4 regions of the Micromonospora sp. DSM 43699 genome follow, and region 3 is predicted to be linked to each of the others. Evidence: riboswitches for the same ligand, from Rfam matches in the RefSeq annotation. Region 3 holds a riboswitch; each other region holds the start of a gene.

The links. Region 3 has a riboswitch for cyclic di-AMP ahead of AC0AIB_RS21070 (coiled-coil domain-containing protein). Riboswitches for the same ligand answer to the same signal wherever they lie in the genome.
Region 1: it holds a riboswitch for cyclic di-AMP, as region 3 does, so the genes downstream of both, AC0AIB_RS08555 (C39 family peptidase) here and AC0AIB_RS21070 (coiled-coil domain-containing protein) in region 3, are expected to answer to the same signal.
Region 2: it holds a riboswitch for cyclic di-AMP, as region 3 does, so the genes downstream of both, AC0AIB_RS12330 (C40 family peptidase) here and AC0AIB_RS21070 (coiled-coil domain-containing protein) in region 3, are expected to answer to the same signal.
Region 4: it holds a riboswitch for cyclic di-AMP, as region 3 does, so the genes downstream of both, AC0AIB_RS19610 (coiled-coil domain-containing protein) here and AC0AIB_RS21070 (coiled-coil domain-containing protein) in region 3, are expected to answer to the same signal.

The regions. Positions count from the first base shown of each region.
Region 1 is NZ_JBTMMT010000011.1:93,779-101,135, forward strand. It holds gene AC0AIB_RS08550 (CDP-glycerol glycerophosphotransferase family protein) at 1-1,569, shown strand, start outside; gene AC0AIB_RS08555 (C39 family peptidase) at 1,642-2,496, opposite strand; cyclic di-AMP (ydaO/yuaA leader) riboswitch at 2,801-2,944, opposite strand; gene AC0AIB_RS08560 (hypothetical protein) at 3,470-4,228, opposite strand; gene AC0AIB_RS08565 (hypothetical protein) at 4,365-4,781, opposite strand; gene AC0AIB_RS08570 (acyltransferase family protein) at 4,928-6,196, opposite strand; gene AC0AIB_RS08575 (polysaccharide pyruvyl transferase family protein) at 6,376-7,357, shown strand, end outside.
Region 2 is NZ_JBTMMT010000018.1:70,599-77,955, reverse strand. It holds gene AC0AIB_RS12335 (C40 family peptidase) at 1-988, shown strand, start outside; cyclic di-AMP (ydaO/yuaA leader) riboswitch at 1,143-1,279, shown strand; gene AC0AIB_RS12330 (C40 family peptidase) at 1,292-2,332, shown strand; gene dcd (dCTP deaminase) at 2,396-2,974, opposite strand; gene AC0AIB_RS12320 (pyridoxamine 5'-phosphate oxidase family protein) at 3,391-3,945, shown strand; gene AC0AIB_RS12315 (zinc metalloprotease) at 4,023-5,060, opposite strand; tRNA gene AC0AIB_RS12310 (tRNA-Gly) at 5,295-5,368, shown strand; gene AC0AIB_RS12305 (LLM class flavin-dependent oxidoreductase) at 5,794-6,675, shown strand; gene AC0AIB_RS12300 (phosphoribosyltransferase) at 6,693-7,244, opposite strand.
Region 3 is NZ_JBTMMT010000046.1:495-7,851, reverse strand. It holds gene AC0AIB_RS21095 (heavy metal translocating P-type ATPase) at 1-1,075, opposite strand, end outside; gene AC0AIB_RS21090 (hypothetical protein) at 1,072-1,317, opposite strand; gene AC0AIB_RS21085 (heavy-metal-associated domain-containing protein) at 1,352-1,558, opposite strand; gene AC0AIB_RS21080 (metal-sensitive transcriptional regulator) at 1,654-1,953, shown strand; gene AC0AIB_RS21075 (YibE/F family protein) at 2,157-3,500, shown strand; cyclic di-AMP (ydaO/yuaA leader) riboswitch at 3,667-3,798, shown strand; gene AC0AIB_RS21070 (coiled-coil domain-containing protein) at 3,802-4,827, shown strand; gene AC0AIB_RS21065 (carbonic anhydrase) at 4,890-5,600, opposite strand; gene AC0AIB_RS21060 (helix-turn-helix transcriptional regulator) at 5,813-6,145, shown strand; gene AC0AIB_RS21055 (hypothetical protein) at 6,245-6,613, shown strand; gene AC0AIB_RS21050 (hypothetical protein) at 6,782-7,357, shown strand, end outside.
Region 4 is NZ_JBTMMT010000040.1:47,548-54,904, reverse strand. It holds gene AC0AIB_RS19630 (hypothetical protein) at 226-624, opposite strand; gene AC0AIB_RS19625 (hypothetical protein) at 831-974, opposite strand; gene AC0AIB_RS19620 (STAS domain-containing protein) at 1,307-1,669, shown strand; gene AC0AIB_RS19615 (SRPBCC family protein) at 1,776-2,243, shown strand; gene AC0AIB_RS19610 (coiled-coil domain-containing protein) at 2,359-3,414, opposite strand; cyclic di-AMP (ydaO/yuaA leader) riboswitch at 3,419-3,550, opposite strand; gene AC0AIB_RS19605 (cation diffusion facilitator family transporter) at 3,683-4,597, opposite strand; gene AC0AIB_RS19600 (HelD family protein) at 4,794-6,911, opposite strand; gene AC0AIB_RS19595 (alpha/beta fold hydrolase) at 7,187-7,357, opposite strand, start outside.

The DNA of each region.
Region 1 (7,357 bases), on a different contig from region 3:
GCCCTGGCGGTGGCCGCGCTGGCGGCGGCTGCCGCCGAGCGTCGGGTCCGCCCCGACGCCGACATCGTCGCCGAGACGGTCCTGCTGGCCGCCGGCATCCTGGTCGGCTACGCCCGCCGGCTCGACGACGGGTTCGACCCGGTGCTGGCGCTGACCGCGCTGGTGCTGCTGGGCCTGGTGCTGCTGGTGGGGCCGCTGCGCGACGCCGGCAACCTGGAGATCCGGGCGGCGAACCTGCCGGTACGGGCGTGCACCCCGCTGGTCGCCGCCCGGCTCGGCGGCGTACTGCTGGGGCTGCTGGCCGTGGTGGCGGTGGCCGCCGCGTTCGCCCTGCCCGCCGTGCTGGCGCTGGTCGTCGTCCTGCTGGTGGCCGCCGGCTGCGGCGCGGTCGGCCTGGACCTGGCCCGGCGACGGTTCCGGCCCTCGGGCGGAGGCGGCCCGGTGACCCGGGCGCTGCGGGCGCACCAGCCGGAGTTCCTGCTCTACTTCTCCGCCCCGCCCGGCTCGGAATACCAGGTCACCATGTGGCTGCCCTACCTGGAGCGGCTCGGCCGGCCGTTCCTGGTGCTGCTGCGGGAGCCGGAGTTCCTGCCCACGGTCGCCGCCGCGACGAGCGCCCCGGTGGTCTACTGCCCCACCCTCAAGGCGATGGACGAGGCGCTGGTGCCCAGCCTGCGGGTGGCGTTCTATGTCAACCACGGGGCGAAGAACAGCCACTGCATCCGGTTCACCCAGCTCACCCACGTGCAACTGCACCACGGCGACAGCGACAAGGCGCCCAGCGCCAACCCGGTCTCGGCCATCTTCGACAAGATCTTCGTGGCCGGTCCGGCGGCGATCGAGCGGTACGCGCGGGCCGGCGTGGAGATCCCCGCCGAGAAGTTCGTCGTGGTAGGTCGCCCCCAGGTCGAGGCCATCGAGGTACGCCGGGAGGTGCGGCCACTGACCGCCCCGACCGTGCTCTACACCCCCACCTGGACCGGCCACCACGCCGACGCCAACTACTGCTCGCTGCCGGTGGCCGAGCCGATGCTGCGCCGGCTGCTCGACCGGGGCGCCACGGTGATCCTGCGGGCGCACCCGTACACCGGGCAGAACCCGGCCTCGGCCCGGCAGTTGGCGCGGCTGACCGAGCTGCTCGCCGCCGACCGGACCCGCACCGGCCGGCAGCACCTGTGGGGCGCGGCGGCCAGTCGGGAGCTGAGCCTGACCGACTGCGTCAACCGCTCCGACGCGCTGGTCTCCGACGTCTCCGGGGTCATCTCCGACTACCTCTACTCGGGCAAGCCGTACGCGGTGACCGACCTGGGTGTCGACGGCGACGAGTTCCTGACCCGCTTCCCGCTGGCCCGCTCCGGTTACGTGCTGCGCCGGGACATGGCCAACCTGGACGAGGTGCTGACCGGGCTGCTGGACACCGACCCGTTGGCGGCGGCCCGTTGGCAGACCCGCCGTCGCTACCTGGGCGACTTCCCCGCCGACGCGTACGCCGACGGCTTCCTCGACGCCGCCCGCCGGGAGCTGGAGCCTGACCGCTCGCTGCAAGATCGTGCTCGATCCATGTTGTAGTGGCCTCCCTCGAGAAGGAGGCCACTACAACCATGTCCGAGCGCGACCTTGCGGCCGACGCGCGGCGGGCGGTCAGGCGGAGTAGCCCCGGGTGGCGATCCAGTTCGCCAGGGTGGTCACGCTGACCCAGTACGCCGGCAGCGACGGGTCGGCCGAGTCGGCGATCCGGACGGTACGGCCGTTGTCCTGGTAGCCGACCACGGCGACGTAGTGGCCGCCGGGGAAGGAGTGCCAGCCGCCGTCGAGATCGGTGACGTCCCCGACCACGTTCGCGACCACGGCCCGCTTGTCGGTGACCGTCGCGACCACGTCGGCCCGCAGCCGCTCGGCCTGCGCGTCACTGGGGGTGCCGGCGAACATCCGGGTCCGGTACGGGTCGCCCTTCACCACGGCGTTGAGCACCCGGGTGGTGTCCTCGGCCGAGTTGGTGCCCATCTCGGTGGTGCCCAACTGGGCGGCGAGGTCGTCCTGGCTGCGCTCGATGCCGGCCGCGCTGAGCGCGTTGCGCACCGCCGCCGGGCCGCAGTAGTAGTAGGTGGTCTGCGCCTGGTACTCGTAGCGGAGGACCTTCGACGACGGCGGCTTCGGAGCTGCCACCGTGCGGGTCAGGTCCGGGTTGGCGGTGGCCCTGGTCTTCGCCCTGGTGACCCGGAGTGATGGGGTGGGGCTCGCCGACGGGCTGGCCGTGGGGGTGGCCGACGGGCTGGTCGGGGCGGGGGCGGCGACCCGGGCCTGGGCGCGGGTGGCGACGTCGTCGAGGCGGGGGGCGGTCTCGGCGACGGCGGTCGAACGCTGCTGGTCGGTCGGGGCGTCGTCGACCCCGGCAGCCAGCGCGGCGGCGCCGGTGGCCAGGACGACGACCGCTGCCGAGCCGACCACCAGCTGGTACGGGCGCTGAGTGGTCAGCCGGCGTAGCTGTCGCTTCATGTGGTGCTTCACAGGGTGTTCCTCCACGGGGCGAGGCGGCCGGGCACGCCGGAGCGGCACGCGGCGGTACGCCACGCGCGGATCGGGTGTTCGGCCGCTCGTTCGGTCGGGACCGCCCGACGGGGGCCGGGCAGCTCGGTGGGCCGCCCGACGAGAGGCCGGGCAGTTCGGTGGGGCCGTCCGACGAGACCGGACGGCGGGGGCTGTCGGCCGGGTCAGCGCGTCAGGCGCGACGGTCCGGCGGCACCCCGGCACCGAGGTGGCGGAACTACCGAGGGGGTGGGGTCGTAGTACACGAGGATGGAACTCCTTCCGCTGCCGCCGACCGGGTTAGCTGACGGATTCGGGCGGGAAGATCGCCCTACCCCGGGCCGTGGCCCGCGGATTCACCCCAGATGGTGCGGTGGGTCCCCGGTTCGTGACTCGCACGATTGAGCGGGTCGGCGCGGCGTCGCCTGCTGCGAACGGGAACCGCACCGGACCGCAGCGACACTACTGGCCGGGTTCTCCCTCGCCAAGCCCCGTGAGCTGCGCAAACATGGTCGAGGCGCACCGTTTTCCGGTGCACTCGGGCACCGACTGGCCGCTCGTGGGGCGACCGGGGCGTCCGTCTCGCGGGGGCGACAACCGGACGCTCCGCCAGCAACCACCGATGATCGTCGTAGTCGATGTGACCACCTGTGACCAGGTGTCCGAATCCCCACGCACGGTGACGCCACCCACGCCGGCCCGGATAACAATTCCGCCCTCGTGACGCCAGGCAGCCCCGATGGCCCGGAGCTGGGACCGGACCACGACGCCGGACCACGACACGGGACCGCGACCCCGGACCGCGACCCCGGACCGCGACCCCGGACCGCGATGCCGGACCGCGATGCCGGACCGCGATGCCGCGACGAAGCGGGGCCGTGGTGGCGGTGTCCATGCCGAGCCGATACCGCTACCGGCGCGGCATCGAGCCGATCATCTCCGGTCAGTTCACCCGGGCCGGGTGCCAGCGGGCGGCGGGTGCCGGACGGGCCGCCGACGTCGCGCTGCGGGGCAACGGAATCCGGCCCGGCCGCAGCCGTTGCGCCGCCGCGTACGCCTCGACGGCCAGGGACCGGGCCGCCTCGGCGGCCAGTTCGGCGTCCCGCCACGCCGCCCGTTCCCGCCCGACCGCGACCCGGTACGCCGTACGCCGGTCCCCGCGGACGGCTCGGGCGAGCATCACCTCGTGTTCGACCGGGTGCCGACGCGGGTCCCAGCCGTCGCGGTGGGCGAAGACGTCCCGCAGCCGCTCCACCGACAACTCCCCCCGCCAGTGCGCCGCCACCGCCTCCTGGTGCAGCCACCGTTCCCGGCCCGCGTACTCGACGGGGGTACGGGGGGTACGCGGGCTGGGCAGCGCACCGGCACCGGCGAACCGGCGGGCCACCGTCTCCGCCTCGTCGTACGCCTGCCAGGCCCGGTCCAGGTCGTCCTGGGCAGCCAGCCAGGCCGTACGACGGCGGTGCGCCGTCTGGGCGGCCCCGGTGGCGGCGACGGCCACCTCCTCGGCGTAGCGGCGCAGATCGGCGACCGGGGGCGGGGCGTCGGGTGGCGGCACGACGGCGGCGGCGTCGGTCGGGTGCTCCCGCTCGGGCCGGGCCACCAGGACGGTGAGCCCGGTCAGGGCGAGGACGAGCAGCGCGGACCAGATGGCGGTGGCGGTCGGGACCTCGATCAGGAACTGGGAGAGCACGGTGTTCACGGTCGGCACCTCGCGGGCGGGAAGCGGAAGAGGAGGCCGTACCGGCGGCGGGTCCGTTGCGGAGGACGTCCGGCCGGGCGGTGCGGGGGTGAGGTTCGTCGCACTGGCGGTCGCGGGTGGGCCCCCGCGTGGGCGGTCAGCCCGCCGGGGGTGCCCGTGGGCCGGCGACGGTGGGCAGCCGCCCGGCGGTAGCCCCCGGGGGCGGGACCGGGACGTTCCGCGCGGCACCGGCCGGCACGGTGAGCGTGACGGCGTCGACCCGGTCTGCGGCGACCACGCCGGCCAGGTCGACCCCCTGGTCACCGGTGCGGATGCCGGTGAGGCCACCGCCCGGAGCGGACAGGGCCGCAGCGGCGTCGAAGGACACCGGCGCGTCGATCGACAGGGCGGCTGCGGGCGACCCCGGGTCGGGCAGCACCGGGTCGGACAGCGCGGAGCCGGACAGCGCCGGCCCGGCGACGGCGAACGCGATCGCGACGGCGAGACCGGTCAGCAGCCGGGACAACCAGCGCGCGACCCACCACAGGGGACTGGCGGGCGCGGCCGGGAACATGTGTCCACGCTACCGCCGAGGTGACCGGCCCGCAGCACCGCCGGGCGTGTCGCCGCGCCGACCACCGGGTGCCCCTCGCCCGGCCTGGGGACTTCCGGGAACACCCCTGGTCGGCAGGGGTGGCCGGAGCACCTGGTGCAGTGGGATCAGTGCTGGTCGCGCGGTCCCGCGTACTCGACGGGACGCCCGTCGCGCGACCCGTCGCCGGCGTCTCTCGGCCCCGGCACGGCGGCAGCGCCGCAGGCGACCACGCCGCCGGAGTCGGCACCGCCGGGAGCAGCACCGCCGGGGACAGCGCCCTCGGGTACAGCGCCGTCGGGGGTGGGCGGCGCGGGTGGGGTACGGCGGCGGGGGGCGAGGCGGCGCATCATCGGCGTCTCCACCCAGCGGTGCAGGGCTGCGGCCAGCACCAGGTTCACCACCAGGAAACCGAGCACGGCCAGCGGCCCCGACCAGCCGGGCAGCCCCACGCCCCAGTGCCCGGTGAGCCGCAGCACGGTCATCATCACCAGCACGTGCACCAGGTAGAAGGCGAACGACACCTCGCCGAGCCAGATCAGTGTGCGGTGCCGCCACGGCGACCAGCGGCCCTGCACGTCCGCCCGGGCCGCCGCCGGGATGACCAGGATGTACGCCACCGACAGCAGCGCCGCCCACATCTCGGCCGGGATCCAGTGTGCCGCCACCCAGACGGCCACGAAGAACAGGCTGGCCAGCGGCAGGCCGGGGCCCCGCCAGTGGCCACGGCGCAGCAGCTCGGCGGCGGCGACGCCCAGCCAGAACTCGGTGGAGCGGACCAGCGGGAAGACCTGGGTGAACCACCAGTTGGTGCCCTCGGGCAGCAACTGCTGGCCGGGCCAGAGCGACAGGATCACCAGCGGCACCGCCACCACCACCGCCCAGAGCACTCCGGAGCGGGCCCGCCGGATCGCCGGCAGCACCAGCGGCAGGCAGAGGTAGAAGAACAGCTCGCAGGAGAGCGACCAGCTCACGTTGTTGATGCTGTAGAAGTAACCGGGGGTGGGGTCCCAGGCCTGGACGAGGAAGAGGTTCTCCAGCGCGGCGCGGGGCACCACCGGGTCGGCGAACCACCACATCACCAGCAGCGCCACCGCCCAGGTCAGCACGTGGTTGGGATAGATCTTGGCGAGTCGGCGACGCCAGAAGTCCCGCCGCCGGTCGCCGTCGCGGGCCGACCAGACCAGCACGAAGCCACTGAGGATGAAGAAGAACTGCACCCCGGACAGGCCGAGGGTGAACAACCAGTCGACCACCGCCTTGGCGTCCGGCTGGGCGATGATCCGCATGGTGCCGGCGTGGTAGCCGAAGACCAGCATGGCGGCGATCCAGCGCAACCCGGTCAGCGACGGCAGTCGGCTCAGCGCGGGGGACGCGGTGGTGGGCACGCTGGTCACGCCGGGCACCCTACCGGCACGCCCGTCCACCGGTGACGGGCCGGGGTGGTGCGGATGTGCCGAAGGTGTACGAAATCCCTCCACTGCCTTAACATCGCGGGACCCGTCGGTGTCGGCGCACCCGTGGGTAGGCCGGCGACCCGTCGGAGGCGCCCGGGAACGAGGAACGGAGCAGACTGGTGCACCAGCGGATCCTGATGCGGGCGAAGAAGGACCCGTTCGACGTGCGCGGCCCCGAGGAGGCGTACGAGGGGAACTGGATCGGGGAGAACAACGGCAACCTGGTCTTCAGTCACGCCGCGCACAAGCTGCTGCGTACCTCCACCGCGCGGATCACCTCCACCGAGTTCAAGGTCGACCTGCGCGACGCCGACCGGATCAACGAGCAGTACGACGTGTACGTCATCCCGCTGGCCAACGCCTTCCGCCGCAGCTACGCCCACCGCATCGAGCTGATGACGAAGCTTGTCGAACGGCTGCGGATCCCGGTGGTGGTCTTCGGGGTCGGGGTGCAGACCGACGTCCACGGTGACCGGGAGTACCTGCGGCCGATCGACGACGTGGTCACCCGGTTCGTGCGGGCGGCGCTGGAGCGGGGGCCGAGCATCGGCGTCCGGGGGGAGATAACGGCGCAGTACCTGAACACGCTGGGCTTCTCCGCCGTCGACGTGATCGGTTGCCCGTCGATGTTCCTGCACGGCGACCAGCTCCGGGTGGAGAAGACCGCACCGGTCCTGACGCCCGACGCCCGGGTGGCGCTTACCGTCTCCCCGTACGTCAAGTCGATGGCGAAGATCATCGCCGCGCACCAGGCCCGCTACCCGCACCTGCGCTACCTGCCGCAGGACCTCAGGACGCTCGGCACCCTGCTCTACGGCGACGCCCCGGAGGACCGGGGCAGGACCAGCGCCATCCCGATCCACTCCTCGCACCCGTTGTTCACCGAGGACAAGGTGCGGATGTTCCTCGACCCGTGGACCTGGATGGACTACCTCGCCGGCTTCGACTTCGCGTTCGGCACCCGGATCCACGGCACCATCACCGCGCTTGTCGCCGGCACCCCCGGCTTCCTGTTCGCGCACGACTCGCGCACCCTGGAGCTGGCCCGCTACTTCGACATCCCGCACCGGCTGATGAAGGACGTGCCGGCCGACGTGGACG
Region 2 (7,357 bases), on a different contig from region 3:
TCACGTCCAGGGCCAGTCGCCCGCCCGCCCGGCAGCCCTCGGGCGGGTCGCCCGCCGCCTGCTCACCGTGGTCGCGGCGGTCGCCGTCGGTGCCGGGATGCTCGTCGCGCCGGCGCATGCCGCGCCGACACCCGAGGAGATCGAGGCGGCCCTCGACAAGCAGTGGGAACAGCTCGAACCGACCATCGAGAGCTACAACAAGGTCCGGGCCCAGCTCAAGGTCAACCGCAAGAAGTCGGCCGAACTGCAGAAGAAGATCGAGCCGCTGGCCCTGCAGAGCGAGCTGGCCCTCGGCCGGGTCGGTGACCTCGCCTCCCGCTACTACAAGTCCGGCCCCTCGCAGGAGTTGAGCGCGCTGCTCACCACCAGCAAGCCGGGCACCCTCGCCGCGCAGCTGACCATTCTGGACCGCCTCGCCGCCGAGCAGCGCAAGGAGGTCGAGGCCGTGCTCGTGGTGCGTCGCAAGTACGACGCCGAGAAGCAGAAGCTCGACACCCTGATCGCCGCCGAGGTGCAGCAGGAGAAGGACCTCGCGACCAAGAAGACCAAGATCAACGCTGAGATCAAGCGGCTCCAGGCGTCTATGCCGAAGACCACGGTCAAGGTGAACGGCTGCCCGACGATCAACGGCGTGGTCAGCTCCGCCGCCCGTACCGCGATCCAGGTCGCCTGCCAGCAGGTCGGTGACCCGTACGTCTGGGGGGCCACCGGGCCGAACTCGTTCGACTGCTCCGGGCTCACCCAGTTCGCCTACAAGGCGGCCGGCATCTCGCTCACGCACTTCACCGGCGCCCAGTGGAACGAGGGCAAGGCCATCCCGCGCTCCGAGGCCCGCCCCGGCGACCTGGTCTTCTTCTTCAGCGACCTGCACCACGTCGGCCTCTACCTGGGCAACGACATGATGGTGCACGCCCCACGGACCGGTAAGCCGGTCCAGGTGACCAGCATCAACTACATGCCGGTGGCAGGCTTCCGCCGACCGGGCTGACCAGCGCAGACGCAACCCCCGGCCCCGACGGGCCGGGGGTTGCGTGCTTCCGGACGGAGAGTGTGCCGGCCCGGCGGGTTGCGGATCGATAACGACCGTCTCTACTCTGGTCAATCGTCGGTCGGCATCAGGTCCGCCCCACCCGGGGTGGCGTCGGCCGGCACCGCCGAGTCGCCTCCGGGCGAGCCGGGGACCCAGGTACGCCGGGGTGAATCCGCGACCACCGCGGTAGGGCGCTCCCTTCCCGCCCGAACCCGTCAGCTAACCCGGTAGGCGGTCGAGGAAGAAGGAGCCCCGAGCCCGGTGGCACACCATGCCCCGCGGCCACCGTCGCGCCGGTCGACCCAGGTCGTCCGGGAGACGGTCGCGCCGCGCCCACGCTGGTCCCGCTTCACCACGACTCTCACCGCCCTGACCGCTGCCCTGGTCGTGCTGACCGGTGGCGCCACGCCCGTCCACGCCGACCCCTCGGTCGCCGAGATCGAACGACAGATCGACCAGGACTGGAACAAGCTCGAACCCGTCATCGAGCAACACAACGCCACCCGCGCCGACCTCGCCGCCAAGCGCCGCCAGGCCGACGCGCTCGGCAAGCGGATCGCGCCGTTGCAGCGCCGGGTCGACCAGGCGATGAACCAGGTCAGCGGACTCGCCGTCCAGGCGTACAAGGGCGAGAACATGTCCACTGTCAACGCCCTGCTGGGCAGCCACGACCCGAGCCAGGTGGTCGAGCAGCTGGGGTTGCTGGACCGCTTCGCCAGCCGCCAGCAGCGCGAGGTGCGGGCCGTCGCCGAACTGCGCGACGAACTGGCCGCGACCAAGGCGCCGTTGGACGAGATGGTCGTCCAGCTGACCCGTACCGAAGCCCAGCTGGCGGCGAAGAAGAAGCAGATCAACACCGAGATCGACAGGTTGCAGAAGCTGCGCCTCACGGTCTACGGCAACGGCGGCGGCGGGCCGCTGCGCCCGGCCCCGTGCCCGGCCGGCTACCCCGGTGGCCCGGCCGGCACAGCAGTCAAGTTCGCCTGCGCCCAGATCGGCAAGCTGTACGTGTGGGGTGCGGCCGGCCCGAACAACTTCGACTGCTCCGGGCTCACCATGGCCGCCTGGTCGAAGGCCGGGGTGTCGCTGCCGCACAACGCCCGGCAGCAGCGCCAGGTGACCGACCGGGTGAGCCGGGCCGACCTGCGCCCCGGCGACCTGGTCTTCTACTACGCCGACCTGCACCACGTCGGGATGTATGTCGGGGACGGCTGGGTCGTGCACGCGTCGCAGTCAGGTCAGCCGATCAAGATGAAGCGGGTAGACGACGGACCGGTCCACAGCTACGGCCGCCCCGGCTGATCCCACTCGCGTCCGGGCCCCCGCCAGGGGCCCGGACGTGGCGTGCCCCCGGTCAGGGTGCGCTCAGCGGGTCGGCCAGGTGCGCCAGTTCTGCCAGGACCGGCTCTGGGTCGGCCCGCGCTGACCCTGGTAGCGCGACCCGTAGACCTCGGAGCCGTAGGGGTGCTCGGCCGGCGAGGAGAGTCGGAAGATGCAGAGCTGGCCGATCTTCATGCCCGGCCAGAGCGTGATCGGCAGGTTGGCCACGTTCGACAGCTCCAGCGTGACGTGGCCGGAGAAGCCCGGATCGATGAAACCGGCGGTCGAGTGGGTGAGCAGGCCCAGCCGACCCAGGCTCGACTTGCCCTCCAGCCGGCCGGCGAGCTGGTCGCCGAGCGAGATGACCTCGAGCGTGGAGGCGAGCACGAACTCACCCGGGTGCAGCACGAACGGCTCGCCCGCCGGCACCTCGACCATCGACGTCAGGTCGTCCTGTTGCACGGCCGGGTCGATGTGGGTGTAGAGGTGGTTGTTGAAGACCCGGAACAGCTTGTCGAGACGCACGTCGATGCTGGACGGCTGCACCAGACTCGGCTCGAACGGCGCCAGCGCCAGCGCGCCCGCCTTGATCTCGGAGACCAGGTCCCGGTCGGAGAGCAGCATCGGACCACCATATCGAGCGTCCCGGCCCGACCCGCCGGCCGGGCCGTCGACGCCCGCCCCGGCTGCCGAGGGGGTACGAGGGCGGGGCGGGCTCGTCGGGGCCGAGGCGCGGCGGTGGGGTGGGCTGGAGGTGTCCAGGGTGCTGCTCGCCCGGATCGTCGGGGCGGGACGAGATACTGGTCCGGCCGCTGTCGAACTGATGACGTAGACGATTCACCAAGGCTGCCGCGTACCGCGGCCTGAGGGCGAACTGGTGACCCAGCGTGGTCGCCCGTCTACCCCGGCCCGGGGATGGTCGCGTCGCCCGTGCCCTCGGCCCGGTGCGGTCCGGGCGGGACCGGCAGCCCGGCCAAAGAGGGGCCGTTCCACCTGCGTGTCGGACTGATTTTAGAACGCCTGTTCGATAGGGTTGCGGCATGGCATCCTGGTCCGCATTCGCCGCCGACGAGCCCCGACTCGCCGACGGGATCCGCCTTCTCCTCCAGCAGTACGGGCCGGGCTTCGGCTACCTGGCCACTGTCCGTGCCGACGGCGGCCCCCGGGTCCACCCGGTCTGCCCGCTGGTCACCGACGGCGGGCTCTTCTGCTTCGTCGTCGACTCGCCCAAGCGTCGTGACCTCGAACGCGACGGCCGCTACGCGCTCCACTCGTTCCCGTCGGAGGAGACCGACGACGAGGCGTACGTGACAGGCCGGGCCGAGCCGGTGACCGACCCGGCGCGGGTGGAGCTGGTGGCCGCGATCGGCCGGGCCGCACCCCGGGTCGACTGGCGGCTCTTCGAGTTCAGCGTGGACGTCGCCATGCTCACCCGCCGTGACCACGGTGGTCTGTCGAGCCCCGACGGAAAGCCCTCCACCGTGCAGGTCTGGCTGGATCCTGCGGCGGGTCGGCCCGCCGTCACGGGCGTACCCGACCAGCGGCCGTCCCGCCACGGACGGCACGGGTTCGACACCCGCCGTACCGCTGCCTGAGCCTGCAAACGACGGTGCCGGCCCCGTCCGGGAAAGGACGGAGCCGGCACCGTCGTGTCGTGTGTACCGGGTGCCGGTCAGGCGGCTGCCCGGTAGGCGGTCCAGGCGTTCACCATGCGGCTGGCCTGGCCGGCCGTGAACTGGTACATGCACGAGTCGTAGGTGTAGTCCATGAAGTTGGTGATCGGGTCCTTGCCGGTCGCGGTGCAGGTGTCCCGGCCGGTCGGGCACTCGAAGGCCGGCTCGCGCTCGGCCGGGGTGTCCGACACGCTGTCGCCCGAGCCGGAGCAGCCACCCTGGAAGGTGTGGTAGAGGTTCAGCCAGTGGCCGACCTCGTGGGTGCCGGTGTCACCCTGGTTGTAGTTGGTGGCCGCACCGTTCGGCAGCGACTCGCCGAGCACCACGACGCCGTCCATCACGTCCAGGGTGCGCTTGGGGAAGGTCGCCCAGCCGAGCAGGTCGTCGCTCAGCTCGCCCAGGTAGATGTTGAGGGTGTTCTTGCCGCCGGTGCGCAGGTTGGTCTTCATCTGCCGCTCGGCCGTGGAGCCCTGCACGATCGGGTACCAGGAGGCGTTGGTGACCCGGTTGATCTTCTGGAGCTGGAACGTGAAGCCGGTGGCCACCCCGCCGGTGGCACCGCCGTACGCCTGGTTGAGCACGTTGATCTGCGCGTTGATCAGCGAGTCGGGGATGTTGCCGCCGGCCCGGGTGCTGTCCCGCTGGATCACGTGCACGACCACCGGAACGGAGATCGGGGCCAGCGCGACCGTCCTGCCCTCGGTGGAGCCGGTGCGGATGCTGGACTTCGACCGCAGCGTGCTGGTACGCAGGGCCGCGGTGAAGTCCGCCTCCCGCGTCTGGACCTGCTCGGCGGTCAGCTCGTTCGGGTCGTGCCGCTTGTGGGCGGCCTTCTTGCCACCACCGCGGACACGCGCGTCGGAGTGGACGTCCGCGTGGACGTCGGTCGGCTCTGCGCAGGAGGCGCTGCCGGGAGCTGCGGAGTACGCGGAAGCCGCAGGTACGACGCCCACCGCAGCGGTGCTCAACAGCAGCGCGAAGGTCGTCGATGCGACACCGGCGGCACGCCGGGTCAGCAGGTTGGGACGCAGTCCCATGGGCCCACCTCTTTCTGGCGGTGTGACAGGGGGTATGTCGCACCGAGGTCGTGAACGTGGGGGTGACGTTACAACTGATCGACACGTTTGAGAACGTCCCTAAGTTGCTTCTGTGAAACATCTGACCGTTTCGTTCGTGCAGGTGGTGGCGATGCGATGACACTCCGTCGCCGGAGACGCGCGGGGGTGCCAGGGTGCGCGGGTCCGGTCACTTCAGGTACAGTGATGCCGCTCGCGGGTGTAGTTCAATGGCAGAACATCAGCTTCCCAAGCTGACAGTGCGGGTTCGATTCCCGTCACCCGCTCCACCACGAAGGCCCTGATCAGGACCCGAATCCTGGGCAGGGCCTTCGATGTTCCGAGGTCAACCAGGGCGCATCGAGGCATTGGTGTGCCAGTACGGACCGGCGAGCGGGGCGGGTGACGCCCCCTGGTCGGCAGGGCCGGTAGTCATCTTCGCCTGCTGGCCTTGTGTCCGGCGTAGCGGCGTGGGCGCGAGGTTGATGGGCCCCATCGACGAGATCTACAACCCTGGTGCACACCGGTCCAGGCAGGAGATCCAGGTACAGGACGAACGCGTGGAGGCCCTGTCGTCGGCCGACGACCAGCTTCGGCGTGATTGACGCGGGGAACCTCCACCTACCCGACGGAAGGCGCCGCTACCTACCAACGGGAAACCGCCGCGCGGGATCGACCGGCCGCGGGGCAGCCCCTGCGACGTACGCTGGTGATCATGCGGATTGGCATCGTGATCCTTCCCGACCAGCGCTGGTCGGAGTCGCGTCGGCGCTGGCAGCAGGTGGACGAGTGGGGCTTCGACCACGCCTGGACGTACGACCATCTGGGCTGGCGGGACCTGGTCGACGGTCCCTGGTTCGACTCGATGGCGACGCTGACCGCCGCCGCCACGGTGACCGACCGGATTCGGCTCGGCACCCTGGTCGCCTCGCCCAACTTCCGGCATCCGGCGGCGTTCGCCAGGCAGGTCACCACCCTCGACGACGTCTCCGACGGGCGGCTGCTGCTGGGCCTCGGCGCGGGTGGGATCGGCTTCGACTCCGCCGTGCTGGGCGGGGAGACCCTGCCGCCCCGGCCGAGGGTGGACCGGTTCGGCGAGTTCACCGAGCTGCTGGACCTGATCCTGCGTGAGGACGGCACGACCTGGCGGGGCGACTGGTTCAGCGCCGTCGACGCCCGTAACAATCCCGGCTGCGTGCAGCGGCCCCGGGTGCCGTTCGTGGTGGCCGCCAACGGGCCCCGGTCGATGCGGCTGGTCTCCCGGTTCGGTCAGGGCTGGGTCACCACCGGCACCGGTGAGGAGGAGCTGACGGCCTGGTGGGACGGGGTGTCGACGCTCTGCGCCCGGATGGACCGTACCCTCGACGAGGCCGGTCGTGACCCGGCCACCCTGCCCCGCTACCTCTCCCTGGACGCGGCGCCGGTCTTCTCGCTGAGCAGCGCGGACTTCTTCGCCGAGCAGGTGGCGCGGGCGGCGGCGCTCGGGTTCACCGACGTGATCACCCACTGGCCCCGGGCCAGCAGCTGGTACGCCGGTGACGAGGCGGTGCTGGCGGACGTCGCCACCCGGTTGCTGCCGGAGCTGCGCACCCCCTGACCGACCGGCACCCGCCGTCAGGTGGGCAGGTCGTCGGTGGTGAGCAGGCCGCGTACGCCCAGTTCGGTGGCGACCGGGGTGGGCAGGTCGACGACCACGGCGGCGACGCCGATCCAGCGGGCGCCCCGGGCGACGCAGAGGTCCCGCACGGCCCGCACCTGGGCGCCGGTGGCCACCCAGTCGTCCACCATGAGCACCCGGTCGCCCGCGCCGAGCCGGTCGTCGCGTACCGCCAGGTCGACCCGCCGGCCCCGGAAGTCGGGCGGGCTCCGCGCCCAGGTCAGCGGGGCGGCGGGGAGCCTTCCGTCGCCGGGTTTGTGGGCCGGGACGAAGCCGACCCCGAGGGCGGTCGCGGCGAGCGGCCCGAGCATCAGCCCGGTCACCGCGGGGGCGACGACGACCGTCGGGCGGGCGGCGCGGAACGGCGTGACCAGCGCCGGACCGAGCCCGGCGAGCACGTCGGGGGCCCGCCACCAGCCGGAGGTGTCGCTGACCAGGTGGCTGCTGCCCGGCCCCGGATCGACCCAGTTGAACAGCTCGACCAGACGCTTGCACAGCTCGGTGGTCATGCCCTCATCCTCGGTGCTGAATGCCAACGGTGGCATTCTGGCCCGTGCGGTCCAGCGGACCTCGGCCGATCGGTCAGACGTATCACTGCAATTCGCACCATAACACCATGATC
Region 3 (7,357 bases):
GGTCGGCCAACCGCTGCACCGCTGCCTTGCCGGTCTGTGCCGCCTCCACCAGTTTCGCCATCTGGGCGAGCTGGGTGTCCGCACCGACCCGGGTGGCGGTGACGACCAGCCGGCCGCCCGCGTTGACGGTGGCGCCGGCCACCAGGTCGCCCGGTCCGACCTCGACCGGCACCGACTCGCCGGTGAGCATGCTGGCGTCGACCGCCGAGGTGCCCTCCTCGACCCGCCCGTCAGTGGCGATCTTCTCGCCCGGTCGGACCACGAACCGGTCGCCCACGACGAGCTGGTCGACCGGGATCCGGGCCTCCGTGCCGCCCCGCAGCACCGCGACGTCGCGCGCGCCGAGTTCCAGCAGGGCGCGCAGGGCCGCCCCGGCGGTCCGCTTGGACCGGGCCTCGAAGTAGCGACCGGCCAGGAGGAACAGGGTCACCCCGGCGGCGGCCTCCAGGTAGATGTTGCCGGCCCCGTCGGTGCGGGTGACGTCCAGGCGGAACGGGTGGGTCATCCCGGGCATCCCGGCGTCGCCGAGGAAGAGCGCCCAGAGCGACCAGCCGAACGCGGCGAGGGTGCCGAGCGAGACCAGGGTGTCCATGGTCGCCGCGCCGTGCCGCAGGTTGGTCCAGGCGGCCCGGTGGAACGGCAGCCCGCCGTACGCCACCACCGGGGCGGCCAGGGTCAGCGACAGCCACTGCCAGTAGGTGAACTGCCAGGCCGGCACCATCGCCAACACGATCACCGGCACGGTCAGCACGGCCGACACCCGCAGCCGGGTACGCAGGGCGGTCAGCTCGTCCACCGACCCACCGGCCGGTTCCGCCCCGGCGGGGGTGGGCGGCGGCGGCACGACTGCGGTGTAGCCGGTCTTCTCGACGGTGGCGATCAGGTCGCCCGGGGTGATCTCGTCGGCGTACCGGACGGTGGCCTTCTCGGTGGCGTAGTTGACGGTCGCCTCCACGCCGTCCATCCGGTTGAGCTTCTTCTCGATCCGGGCGGCGCAGGACGCGCAGGTCATCCCGCCGATGGTGAGTTCTATCAGGTGGGGGGCGGTGGGCAGGTCGTTCGCGGTCGGGGTCATCGCGGCACCTCCGGTCGACCGTGGGGGTGACCTGCCCCGCCGGTGACGGTCCCGGTCGGCGTCGGGTCGGGGCCGGGGGCAGGGGCGTCGGTGGTGCGGGTGGGATCCGGGGTGTGCGCCGGGTCGTGGCGGGTCTCGGCGGGCGGGCGTACGGGGCCGGTCAGCTGACCGGCCCCGTACGCCGCGCCGAACACCACCGCGAGACCGAGGGCGAAGCCACCCAGCCTGGTCGCCGTGTTCATCGGTTGCCCCGGCCCCCGGCGGGCCGGTGGCCCGTCACGCCTCGACGAGGTCGTAGCCGGCCTCGTCGACGGCGGCGCGCACGGCCTCGGTGTCGAGCGGACGGTCGCTGGTGACGGCGACCCGGCCGGAGGAGAGGTCCACCTGGACGTCGGTGACGCCGTCGAGCGCGCCCACCTCGCCGCTCACCGCGTTGACGCAGTGCCCGCAGGTCATGCCCTTCACCTGGTAGTTCGTGATCATCGAATGTTCCCCTCCCACTCTCCGAACATACCCCCTAGGGGTACCTTTCCCGGCGACCGTAGCATACCCCCCAGGGGTACGTTATCGTGGTGGTCATGACCACACCGAGTACCCCGGTCCGGGGCTACACCACCAGCAAGGACCAGCTGCTGGCCCGACTGCGCCGCGTGGAGGGCCAGGTCCGGGGCATCGAGAAGATGGTCGACGACGACCGGTACTGCATCGACGTGCTCACCCAGATCTCCGCCGTGCAGGCCGCCCTGGACAAGGTCGCCCTCGGCCTGCTCGACGGCCACGCCCGGCACTGCATGCACGAGGGGGCCGCCGAGGGCCGGGCCGACGAGATGGCCGCCGAGATGATGGCCGCCGTCGGTCGCCTGATGAAGCGCGGCTGACCCACCTCCGGTGCGGACCGGGGGGCATCCCGTCTGCGAAGCACCCGCACCGTGACGAGCCGGAGCCCTGCCGGCAGGGTCGACCACGCCGGTCGGCCGGGACGCTGGCTACCATCGTCCGACGACGACCCGCCGCCCGTGGGATGAACCGGTTGGCCAACTGACACGTATCCCGTCCCGGATCGTTGGGAGGACTCGCACACATGGGCGCCGACCACACCCGTCCCGCTCCGTCCACCCCGCCCGGGGTGCGGAGGATCCTCGTCATGACCGTGGTGCCGCTCATCGTCGTCACGGTGATCGCCACGCTGGCGCTCTGGCCGGGTGACACCCCGCAGATCGACCAGGGGGATCAGGTCCCCCGCCACCACGGCACGGTGACCCGGGTGGTGACCGAGGCCTGCCCGCCCGCCCCGCAGACCCCCGACGGCCCGTCCGGGGCGGCAGCCGGTCCGTGCGGCACGGTGACGGTCTCCGTCGAGCAGGGGCCGGACAGCGGGAAGCAGGTCGAGACGCCGATCCCGTCCGGCCCCGGCGCACCGACGGTGGCCGTCGGTGACCGGGTGGTGCTCGTCGCGTTGGCCGACCCGACCGATCCCTCGACGAGCAGTTACCACATCGCCGAGCACCAGCGGGGTACGCCGCTGCTCTGGCTGGTCGCCCTGTTCGCGGCGGCGATCGTGGCGTTCGGCCGGCTGCGCGGGCTGGCCGCGCTGGCCGGTCTGGGCGCCAGCTTCGCCATCCTGTTGACCTTCGTGGTGCCGGGCATCTCCGCCGGGGGCGCGCCGCTGCCGATCGCGATCACCGGCGCCGCGCTGATCATGTTCGTGGTGCTGTACCTGACCCACGGGATCACCGCGCAGACCTCGGTGGCGGTGCTCGGCACGCTGGGCAGCCTGGTGCTGACCGGCGTGCTGGGCACGCTGGCCACCGCCGCCACCCACCTGACCGGGTACGGCAGCGAGGAGGCCACCACGCTGTCGATGTACCAGCGTGACGTGGACCTGCACGGCCTGCTGCTGGCCGGGATCATCATCGGTTCCCTCGGCGTGCTGGACGACGTGACGGTCACCCAGTCGGCCACCGTCACCGAGCTGGCGCACGCCAATCCGGGGTTGTCCCGGTTGCAGCTCTACCGGGCGGCGACCCGGGTCGGCCGGGCGCACATCGCCTCCACGGTCAACACGATCGTGCTGGCCTACGCGGGAGCCTCGTTGCCGCTGCTGCTCCTGCTCACCGCCGACAGCCGGCCGGTGGGGCAGATCCTCACCAGCGAGTTCCTGGCCCAGGAGATCGTCCGCAGTGCGGTGGCGACCCTCGGCCTGGTGGCGGCGGTGCCGCTGACCACCGGGTTGGCCGCGCTGGTCACCACCGCCGGGCGCGGTCCCGCCGACGCCGACCCGACCGGGCCGACACCCACCCCACGCCCCGCGCCCGACCGCGCCGAGGCGCTGGCGGCGCTGAGCGCGCCCCGGCACGGCGAACCGTCCACCCCGGCCCCCACCCGGTGGCCGGACCCGGAAAGGAGCACGGACTCGGCATGGTGACACTCCGCTGCGTAACCGGAGGCGAGGTCGCAGTTGTCGGCCGCGTCACTGGTCACGCCCGGTTATCGGAAAAATACACATTTTGTCGAGTTGTGACCGTAGATCCCCGGTACGACTCTCGGGTAACCTCGCTGCCGGTCACCGCCGAAGGCGCCCACCGGTGCCAGCGGGGCCACCGCCCAATCGCCGTACGGCGAGCCGGGGAACCGAGCACCTGGGGTGAATCCGCGCCAGCGGTAGGGGCCACTTCCGTCCCGAACCCGTCAGCTAACCCGGTCGGCGGTCGACGGAAGGGAAAACTGTGACGGCACCCCTACGCCGCTGGATGACTCCGGCAGTGGCCGTACTCGCCGCCCTGGCGATCGTCGCCGGTCCGGCAGCCGCCCCCGCGGCAGCCGCCCTCAACGCGCCCACCCCCTCCGGGCACGAGGAGGACGAGGAGCCGAAGCTGCTCACCGACGTCATCGAGGCCACCAACCGGGATTACTCGGCGGCGAAGAACCGGCTGGAGAAGTCCAAGAAGCGCCAACTCGAGTACGCCATCGAGGTGGAGAAGGCCGAGCAGGAGCTGGCGGCGCTGGCCCCGCAGGTAAACGAGATCGCCGCCCAGTCGTACCGGACGGGTCGGGTCGGCGCGGTCGCCGCGCTGCTGGAGAGCGACGCCCCGGACACCTTCGTCCGGCGGGCCGCCGCCCTGGACGAGCTGAACATGGTCAACGCCGGCAAGCTGGCCGAGGTCAACGAGGCCAGGACCCGGGCCGAGAACGCCAAGCTCGCCGTCGACGCCGAAGTGCGTGAGCAGCAGAAGCAGACCAACCTGATGGCCAAGAAGAAGACCGAGGCCGACAAGGCGCTGGCCCTGGTCGGCGGCCGGGGCTTCACCGGTGGCCTGGTCAACGCCACCTCGCCGGTGGCCCGCGTCGCCCCGGGCCAGACCTCCGACGGCGAGTGGCGCGGCGAGTCGTGCAGCGAGAACGATCCGACCACGTCGGGCTGCATCACGCCGCGCACGCTGCACATGTACAAGGAGGTCAAGCGGGCCGGCTTCAGCCGGTTCGTCGGCTGCTACCGCCCGGGTGGGCCGTGGGAGCACCCCAAGGGCAAGGCGTGCGACTGGTCGTTGCAGAACAGCGGCTTCAGCCCCTGGCACAACAACGACACCCGGATGTACGGCAACAACCTCGCCGCATTCCTGATCCGCAACGCGGACCGGCTGGGCATCTACTACGTGATCTGGAACCGGCAGATCTGGTTCCCGGCCAACGGCTGGAGCTCGTACTCCGGACCGTCCAACCACACCGACCACGTACACGTGTCACTGCTGTAGCAGTTCATGATCGACACGAGGGCCGCCCGGCTGAGCCGGGCGGCCCTCGTCGTGATCGCGTCTCAGCCGGCGACGGCCGCCGGCTCGCCGGCCGGCGCGGCGTCGGCACCCGGCGTCGCCCGGACGGACCCGGGCACCGTGGCGGTGAGGGCGGACGACTCGGCGGGAGCGTGGGCCGGGGCCACCGGGCGCACCTCACCGGCGGCCAGCCGGTAGGACATGCCGACCACCGCGCAACGCCCGGCCGCCACCTCGGCGGCGATCACCGGGGAGTTGCCGAGCAGCACCTCGACGGTCTGTGCGATGTGGATGTCGACGATCCCGTCGATGTCGTGCACCCCCTCCTGGGCCGCCCGACGCAGGCTGGGCCCGACGGCGGCGACCACCGAATAGAGGTGCCCGGGGGGTTGGGTGCCGGTGCGGGCCGCCTCCCGGGCTGCCTGCACCGCCCCGCAGGAGTCGTGCCCGAGGACCACCACCAACGGGGTGCCGAGCACCGTCACCGCGTACTCGACGCTGCCGAGCACCTCGGGCCCGGCGGTGTGCCCGGCGGTCCGGACCACGAAGAGGTCACCCAGACCCCGGTCGAAGATGATCTCGGCGGCGAGCCGGGAGTCGGAGCACCCGACGATGACCGCGAAGGGGTGTTGGCCGTCGGCGACTGCCGCCCGGTGGCCGGCGCCCTGGTTGGGGTGCCGGGGCGCCCCGGCGACGAAACGCCTGTTGCCGGCTTGCAGCTCGGCCAGCGCCTGGGTCGGAGTGATCGGGGCCATTGCCTCACCTCGGTCCGGGATCGCACCTGGTCACGCCGGCCGGCGGCGACGACGGCCGTGTCCCCACGGTCACACGCAGCGAAAGGTACGTCAAGATTTCGTGATACACGTTTCAGGCGTTGGTCCGGGGGATGTCGACGGCGGGTCGAACGCCGGGCGTGGGCGGACGCGAACACCGGCCGGCGGCGGGCTTTCCGGGTACGGGCCATACGATGACCGGCATGGCAACGACGGCAGGCGGCACCGGGAGCACCCGGAACTGGACGTTCCTCACCAACCACGGTCACGTGCTGCTCGCCATCGCCCGCAACCCCACCGCCCGCCTGCGGGACGTCGCAGGGGAGGTCGGGGTGACCGAACGGGCCGCCCAGGCGATCGTCGCGGACCTGGAGGCCGGCGGCTACCTGCGGCGTACCCGGGTCGGCCGCCGCAACGAGTACACGATCGACCCGAGCGGGCACTTCCGGCACCCGGCCGAGGCCGACCGCCAGGTCGGTGACCTGCTCGCCCTCTTCACCCCCGACCCGGCCGACTCCGACGCCTGAGCGGCAGGTGTCCGCCACCCGGCACCCGGTGGCCCGGGTCACCGGTCCGGTCGGATCGCCGACGCTGCGCGGACGGCCGGGTGTGGATAGGCTGTACGGGTGATCCGCGTAGCTTCCGCCCCGCCCGTCTGGGTGTCGAGGCTGCGCGACCTGACCCGGCTGGCGGTGACCGCGCTGGTGCTCGCGGTCGGTCTCGGTGGGATGTTCGCCACCACCGGCGGCCCGGCCGCCACCGCTGTCCGACCGCCCGTGGTGACCTCCCGGGTGGCTGCGCTGCCCGGCGAAGACCGGCCCGGAAACGAGCGGTTCGCCGACACCCGCCCCGGTGACGAACGGATCGTCGACGAGACCGTCCGGCCGGATCCGCTGCCGGCCGCCTCCGCCGAAGGCTCCACCGCGCGGGCCCCCGAGGCGACGCCGGACCCGGCCCGGGACGCCACCGGCCGACGCGGTCCACCCCGGAGCTGAGCGGCGCGGCACCCCTCGGTGCCCGTCCGGCCGCCGCGAACGGCCGCTCCCGACCGAGATCCGGTCCGGCGCGAGCCGGCCCGGTGGTCCCAGGACCCGCCGCCCACAGCTCCCCGTCCGTCGGGCTTCCGTCCGTCCACATCGTTGTACCACCGTGAGGTGCTGGTAATGCAGACCGTGTTCTCCGCCGTCCTGCCCGATGTCCCCGCCGCCGCCGGAATCTGGCTGATCCTGCTCGCCGTCGCGGCCGTCGCCGTCGCGGTCCTGGTGGTCCGTCCCGACCGGCTCCGGCCGGCGGTGACAGGCCGGTTCCGGGAGGCCGCCCTGCCGACCGACCCGGAGCGCGCCGAGCAGGACCGGGAGCACACCCGGTACGCCGAGGAGGTGGCGGTGGCAGCCGACCGGGCCGGCACCACCGCCGGCCGGCTGCGCGCCGAGTGGTTGGCCGCCCAGGACGAGGTCGAGTCGGCCTGGGCGACCCTGGAGTCGGCCGAGGTCCACCTCAGTCGGCTCGTCGCCGCCGCGGCCATGCCGCTGCCGCACACCGGCCAGACCCCGGCCGAGTACGCCGACCGGGAGCGCTGGCTGCACCGGGCCGCCGTGGACGCGCACCAACGGGGCGAGTTGTCGGACGCACAACTCGACGACGTCTTCGCGCACCGCGCCGGCTGGGACCCGCGCCGGCACCCGGTGGAGCAGGAACTGGTGCTGCGCCGCGCGACGCGGGACCACCTGGCGGCCCGG
Region 4 (7,357 bases), on a different contig from region 3:
AGCCGCCCATGGCGTTAACGCAACGGTGTTGTCCGTGTTGTAGTGGCTTCGTGGCTGGGGGATGCCACTACAACATGGATGTTGTGGGGGGCACCAGCGAGGGTGCTCGGGTGGGGAGCGCCAAGCGCGGGTGGGTGTGGTCGCGCGCGGGCCGGGTGGTGGGGTGGGGAACGAGGCAGGCCCCGGTCGACGCCGAGGGGCGTGACCGGGGCCTGCGGGAATGCGTCAGTCGTCCAGGCCGACCGGGGAGTTGGGCCGGTCCACGTCGACGAACTCGATGTCGTCGGCGGCACGGTCACCCCCACTGCCGGCGGCCCGTGCGGCGGTGCCGGCGGCCCAGCCGATCGCTGCACCGACCAGCGCCGCGCTGATCAGCAGGGTCCAGGGCAGGGCCGGACGACGACCGGCGAGCGCGTCGAAGGCGAGCGTCGCCCGACGGCGTGCCTCGTCGGCGGTCGAGCCGACCATGTCGCCGGCGTCGGCCAGGCCCGAGCTGCGGACCGACCTGGCGGCGTCACGAACGCTGTCGCCGGCGGAGTCGACCGCCGAGAGCAGGTGCTGCCAGGCCTGGTCGGCGATCCGCTCGGGCTTGCTGCGGCGCTCCAGAAGGTTGCTGCCATACATCGTGTCCTACCTCCTCGGGTGCCGAAGTCTGCGGCCACTTCGGACTTTTCGTCTCTACGGCGCGGGACGGTCCTCGGACCGGCCGGTGTCCGGCCGGTCATCGAGCGGTGCCGCCTCGTCACCGAGCGGTTCCGCCTTGTCCATCGAGCAGTGCCCCGGCCGGTCGGATCGCAAACCCCGGTTCGGGCAGCGCGTAGAGCCGGTTTCTAGCGGACCATGACGACGGACGTCGCGCGGGCGAAATCGTCACCGTCGTCGTCATCGTCGTCGCCCCCGCCGCCGAAGCCGCAGGCGAGTACGAGAGCGAGCAGCGCGCCGACCCCGGCCAGGCCGAGCAGTCTCTTGATCATGGATCCGTCCCTCCGTCGTGGTGACCCATCTCTCGCCCAGGTTAGGCACCGGCCACAACCTGCACCGCCATGCCGGGCGAGGCTCGCCCGAGCTGCCGGATTCGGCCCGGGGTGGACCCGGACCGCTACTCTGGGACGGTTGGAACGGCCGAGCTGCGCCGTCCGTCGGAAAGAACGGGACCAGCAAAGGTACGGGGAAGGACGGTCCGGTCCGTCCGGATCCGCGAATTGCTCATCCCGAGGGGTGGCGACCGAGGCCATCGGAGGAATACTCTCGGTCGCGGCCCGCGTACTGATGAGGCGCCCGGGGACGGGCGAGTGGAGGTGCTCGCGTGAGCCTGTCGATCGTGAAGTCGGTTCTGCCGGCCGGTGTCATCGAGATCGCCCCGCGGGGCGAGATCGACGTCGACACCGCCTACGAGGTACGTGAGTCGATCGCCGAGGTGCTGGCCAAGGGCCGGCCCGCGCGGATCGAGCTCAACATGCGACTTGTCACCTTCATCGACTCCGTCGGGATCAGCGCGATGGTCGCCGGGTTCCAGACCGCCGAGGTCAGTGGCGTCAAGCTGATCGTCACCGAGCCGAGCCGGTTCGTACACCGGCAGCTCTGGGTCACCGGCCTGCTCGGTCTCTTCGGTGCCCCGGAGCCGTACTTCGCCGGTGCCGCCACCCCCGAGGTGCTGCCGGGCGCCTGACCCGGGCAGCGGGTAGGCCGACCGTCCGCTGCCGGGCGAGCTGGGACGTTGCCAGTCCGTCTCCGGTACGGCACGATCGGGCGACCGACGACGGTCAGGAGGCCCGGTGGTCCGGCGGGAGAGCTTCAGCTACACGGTGCAGGCGCGCTGCTCACAGGCGGATGCGATGGCGCTGCTGAGCGACCTGTCCCGGCAGGAGGAGCTGCATCCCCTGATCGTCCGGGTGCGTCGGCTACCGGCCCGGCCGGGTGCCCTGGCCAGCTATGCGATCACCGACCGGCTGGAGTTGGGGCCGCTGCGATTCCCGGTCACCTACCAGGCCGATGTCCTGCTGGTCGGCGCGGACGAGGTCGTGACGGTGGCCCGGCAGCAGCCCGGCACCACGGTCCGTAACCACACCCGGCTCCGGGTGGAGGGTGACCTGCTGCGCATCGACGTCGAGATCACCCTGGCCGCGCCGGCGCCGTTGTTCGGCTACGCCTTCCGACAGGCCCGCGCCGCCCACCTGGGGCTGGCCAGCCGGCTCGGGGCGGCGCTGGACGGCCGCCCCGGCGATGCGCCGACGGTCGGCTGAGCGGGCCGGCAACCTGCGCCGGCGGTCGGCTGGGCGGGCCGGTGACCTGGGGGCGGCGATCCCAGGGCGGGACAGTTCCGGTGGCCCGCCGTTGCCGACGGGCCACCGGGACAGCTCAGATCATCGACAGGTGCACGTGGTTGGTGTGGTCGCTGGACGGGTCGCCGTTGCCCCCGCTGTACGACTTCCATCCGCTGCTCGGCAGCCAGATCCGCTTGAACCAGATCACGTAGAGCACGCCGAGCCGGTCGGCGTTGCGGATGAAGTACGCGGCCAGGTTGTTGCCGTACGTCCGGTCGCCGCCACTGGCCACCCCGCCGAACCCGTTCTTCTGGGCGGCGAAGTCGCACGCCCGGCCCTTGGGGTGCTCACCGGAACCGCTGGGCCGGTGGCAGGAGACGTACCTGGTGAAACCGGCCGCCTTGGCCTGCTGGAGGGCGTTGAGCGTACGCGGGGTGATGCAGCCGTTGGCCGGGGTCGGGTCGTTGACGCTGCACGACTCGGACGGCCAGGAACCGTCGGAGTTGCGGGCTGCTCCCTTGGCGTTGCTGTTGGACGTGCCGTCCGAGCTGCCGGAGTCCCGGGAGGTGGGGGTCGGCTTGTCGGCGGCGGCCACCGCCAGCGCGCGTTCGGCCTGCTCCTTGCGCTTGCCCATGGTGGCGACCTGCTTGCGCTGTTCGGTGATCTCCCGGCTCACGGCGGCCCGGGTCCGGGTGGCCTGGTCCCGGGTCTCGATCATCGTGCGTAGTTCCTGGTCCTCCCGGGCCGCGACGGTCTCCAGCGCCGCCGCGCGGTCCAGGAAGCCACCCGGGCTGTTGCTGTTGAGCAGGGCGGACATTGGTCCGAGACGGCCGGTGCGGTAGGCCGCGCCGGCGATCTCGCCGACCTTGCCGGTCTGCACGACCAGCTGTGCCTCGATGGACTTGAGCTGGCCGTCCAACTCCTGCTGGCGCTTGGTGGAGCGTTCCAGCGCGGCCTTCGCGTCGACCCAGCCCTTGCTCGCCGCGTCCAGCTGGTCCCGCAGTGCCGGGGTGCCGCCCTCGTCGTCGCCGGGAGCGGCGAGCCGGGTGACGGGCGCGGCGACGGCCGGGGTGAACGGCGCGGACGACACGCCCAGGGCGAGTGCCGTGACGACTGCGGCCAGTAGCCGCGTGGTGGTGCGTACGTGCATGCGAATGTCCTTCCGTCAGCCGCCGACCGGGTTAGCTGACGGGTTCGGGACGGAAGATCCCTACCGCTGACGCGGATGCACCCCAGGAACATGGTTCCCCGGTTCGCCCTGGTGGGCGATTAGGCGGCGGCCACCGCCGGCGCCGGTGGGCGCCGCCTGGCGGAGGCCGGAGCCGAGCCTACCGGTACGCGTGTGACACTTGCCTACCTCGTGACTGAGGGTACGAGAGTGAATACTGCTAAAAGGTTTGAATGGGATAAAAAGCTAATCACCAGTGGGTCGGGCCGCAGGCGCCGGGGGCCGCGCCGGGCTCGATCTGCAGGGTGGCGTGCTCGATGTGGAAATCCTCCCGCAGGGCTTCCCGGGCGGCGGCCAGCACGGTGCCGACCTCGGCGTCGGGGGCCATGGTCAGGTGCGCCGAGGCGACGTCCATCCCGGAGGTGAGCGTCCAGACGTGCAGGTCGTGCACCTCGGCGACGCCGGGTACGGCGGTCAGCCGGTCGTGCACGGCAGTCACCTGGAGGTGTTCCGGGGCGGCCTGCACCAGGATGCGCACCGCCGCCCGCCCGAGTCGCCAGGTGCGGGGCAGGATGAACACGCCGATCGCCACGGCGACCACCGGGTCCGCCCACCACCAGCCGGTGCCGGCGATCAACAGGGCCGCGACGATCACCCCTAGGGAGCCGAGCAGGTCGCCGACCACCTCCAGGTACGCCCCGCGCAGGTTGAGGCTCTCCTTGGCGCCCTCGCGCAGCAGGCCGAACGCGACGAGGTTGGCCAGCAGGCCGAGCACCGCCACCACCAGCATCGGGCCGGCCAGCACCTCGGCCGGTTCGCCGAACCGGCGTACCGCCTCGATCAGTACATAGACGGCGACGCCGCTGAGCAGGACGGCGTTGGCCAGCGCGGCGAGCACCTCCAACCGGTAGAGCCCGAAGGTGCGCTGCGGATCCCGCTCGGCCCGCCGGGTGGCGGTGATCGCCGCCAGCGCCATCCCGATGCCGAGCACGTCGGTGAACATGTGCCCGGCGTCGGAGAGCAGCGCCAGTGAGCCGGTGCCGAAGGCGGCCACCGCCTCCACCAGCATGAGCACGGTGAGCAGCCCGAACGCCGCCCAGAGCCGGCCGCGGTGCCGGTGTGCGGCGTTGCTGATCGTCGCGCTGTGGTCATGACCTGCGCCCACGTCCACACCTTCCGTCGCCGCCGCGAACCCGATCCAATCTATGCTCACATCGCTATGTGTGCAAGTGACAGCCCGGCAGCCGGCCAGGTGGGGGCCAGGCGTGGGCGGCCCGGGCCGGGCCGGTCGCGGACAGGGCGGGCCGGTCCCGGGCCGCGTCGAGAGGTCGGGACCGGCTGCCGGCGGGTCAGCCCGTGGATCAGCCCGTCGGCTCGACGGTGGTGAGGCGCTGGGTGGCCCGGGAAAGTGCCACGTAGAGCGTCCGTACCCCGGAGCCCGGATCGGCCCGGATCTCGCCGGGGCAGACCAGCACCACCCCGTCGTACTCCATGCCCTTGGCCTGGAGACTGTTCACCACCTGGAGCCGCGCCCCGCCCCGGTCGCCCAACCAGCCGGCGACCTCGTCCCGGCGGGGCACCGGCGTGATCACGCCGACCGTCCCCGCCACCTCGGCGAGCAACGCGTCCACCGCGTCGAGCGTCGCCGGGGCCAGCTCCGTCGCCGGGACGTTCAGCGCCACCGGGTCCACCCCGGTGGACCGCACCGCGCTCGGCAGCTCCAGGTCGGGGTAGAGCCGGCGGATCTCCGCCGCCGCCACCGCGAAGATCTCCGCGGAGTTGCGGTAGTTGGTGGAGAGCGTGAACCGGTGCCGACGGCGCCGGCCCAGCGCCTGGTCCCGGGCCCGGTCCAGCTCCTCCTGGTCGCCCGTCCAGGCGGTCTGCGCCGGGTCGCCCACCACCGTCCAGGAGGCGAGCCGACCGCGCCGGCCGACCATCCGCCACTGCATCGGCGAGACGTCCTGCGACTCGTCGACCACCACGTGCGCGTAGTCGCGGTAGTCCTCCGGTCGCTCCCGGTCCGCTGCCCGGGCGGCGCGTTGCCGTTCACCGAAGGTGCTCAGCTCCCGCACCCCGCCGGCCAGCTGGAACGGATCCCGGTTGGCCTTCCTCGGGCGTACCGGCTTGCCCAGCAGGGCGTCCAGCTCGTCGAGGAGGGCGACGTCGGCCACCGTCAACCCCTCGGTGTCCAACGACCGGTACGCCCTCACCAGCAACGCGATCTCCGCCCGGGAGAGGATGCCTGTCGCGTACCGGTGCAGTCGATCCGGGTGGGCCAGCCAACCCAGCACGTGCCGGGGATGCAACCGGGGCCACCACGCCTTGAGGAACTCCCGGAACTCCGGCCGGTCGATGATCTCGTCCTCGAAGGCGCGTTGCTCGGGCAGGCCGGTGACGGCCAGCCGGCGGGCCTGCGTGTACAGCGCGGCGAGTACCCCGTCGAAGCCGGCGCGGCGCACCTCGTTACGGCGGGCGCCCCGGTGCAACGCCCGGTCCCGGATGCGGTCCAGCTCCTGCCGTTCCAACCGCAGCAACGCACCCCGGTAGAGCAGGCGCAGCTGCTGAGGGCTGTCCGGCACCGCGTCCCGGGCCGCCCGTTCCAGCACCCGCCGCATCCGCAGCGAACCCTTCACCGCCGCCACCTCGGGCTCGTCGGTACGGGTCGACGACATCCCGGGGAACAGCGAACCCAGGGAGTGCAGGGTGGCGGTCTCCTCGCCCAACGAGGGCAGCACCGAGGCGATGTACTCCACGAAGACCGCCGACGGACCCACCACCAGGATGCCGCCGCCGGCGTACCGGCTGCGGTCGGCATAGAGCAGGTACGCCGCCCGGTGCAGGGCCACCGCCGTCTTCCCGGTGCCCGGCCCACCCGAGACGATCGTGACACCCGCCGCGGGGGAGCGGATCACCTCGTCCTGCTCCCGCTGGATGGTGGCGATGATGTCCCGCATGCCCCGCCCGGTCGCCCTGGACAGGGTGGCCAGCAACGCCCCGTCGCCGACCACCGGCATGTCCGGCGGCGCGGCCTCCGGGTCGAGCAGTTCGTCCTCGATCCGGGTGACCTTCTCCGCCGACGAGCTGATGGTGCGCCGCCGCACCACCCCCAGCGGGTCGGCCGGGGTGGCCCGGTAGAAGGCGGCGGCGGCCGGAGCACGCCAGTCGACCACAAGCGTCTCGGCGTTCTCCCCGCGCACCCCGAGCCGGCCGACGTGCAGCACCTGCCGGTCCCGCAGATCCAGCCGGCCGAAGACCAGCCCCTCGTGTTCCGCGTCCAACATGTGCCGGCGCTGGGCGGCGTGGAAGACCATGGCGTCCCGCTCCACCAGTGCGCCGAAGTTGCCGACCCGGGCCAGCCGGTAACCGTCCCGCTCGGCGCGGACTGCCGCGCGGCGCAGTTCGGCGAGCCGGGCGTACACCCGGTCGAGATGCCGTTGCTCGGCGGCGATCTCCTGTTCCAGGGTGATCTGGTCGGTCAACGTACGGGCTCCTGTGCGACGGCGACGCCGGGCACGGGTGCGTGCCAGGCGGAATGAGGGTACGGGCAGCCGCCCGCCCGCGTCGGGCCGATACCCGCCCCGCGACCTCCGCCACCCCTGGCGACCTCCACGCCTCGCCGGTCGAGCGACCTCCGCACCTCGTCCGGTCCGGCCAGGTTGCTCGGTCGACCGGCCGGCGGCGTCGGTGCCGGCGGGATGCCTGAGCGCGTCGGTTGGGCGATCGGGGCGGACCGGTGTGCCGCCGGCGGGGCGGCTCAGCCCGCCGGTTGGGGGACCGGGGCGGACCGCCTCGGCGTGCGGGCGGCGCGGCGCGGGCGGGGCGGTCGGCCGGCGCGGAGGTGACCGAGCACCCGGTGGAGCACCCCGGCGAGGGCGGCGTTCACCTCGTCCGGGCGCTCCATCATCAGCATGTGCCCGGCCCCCGG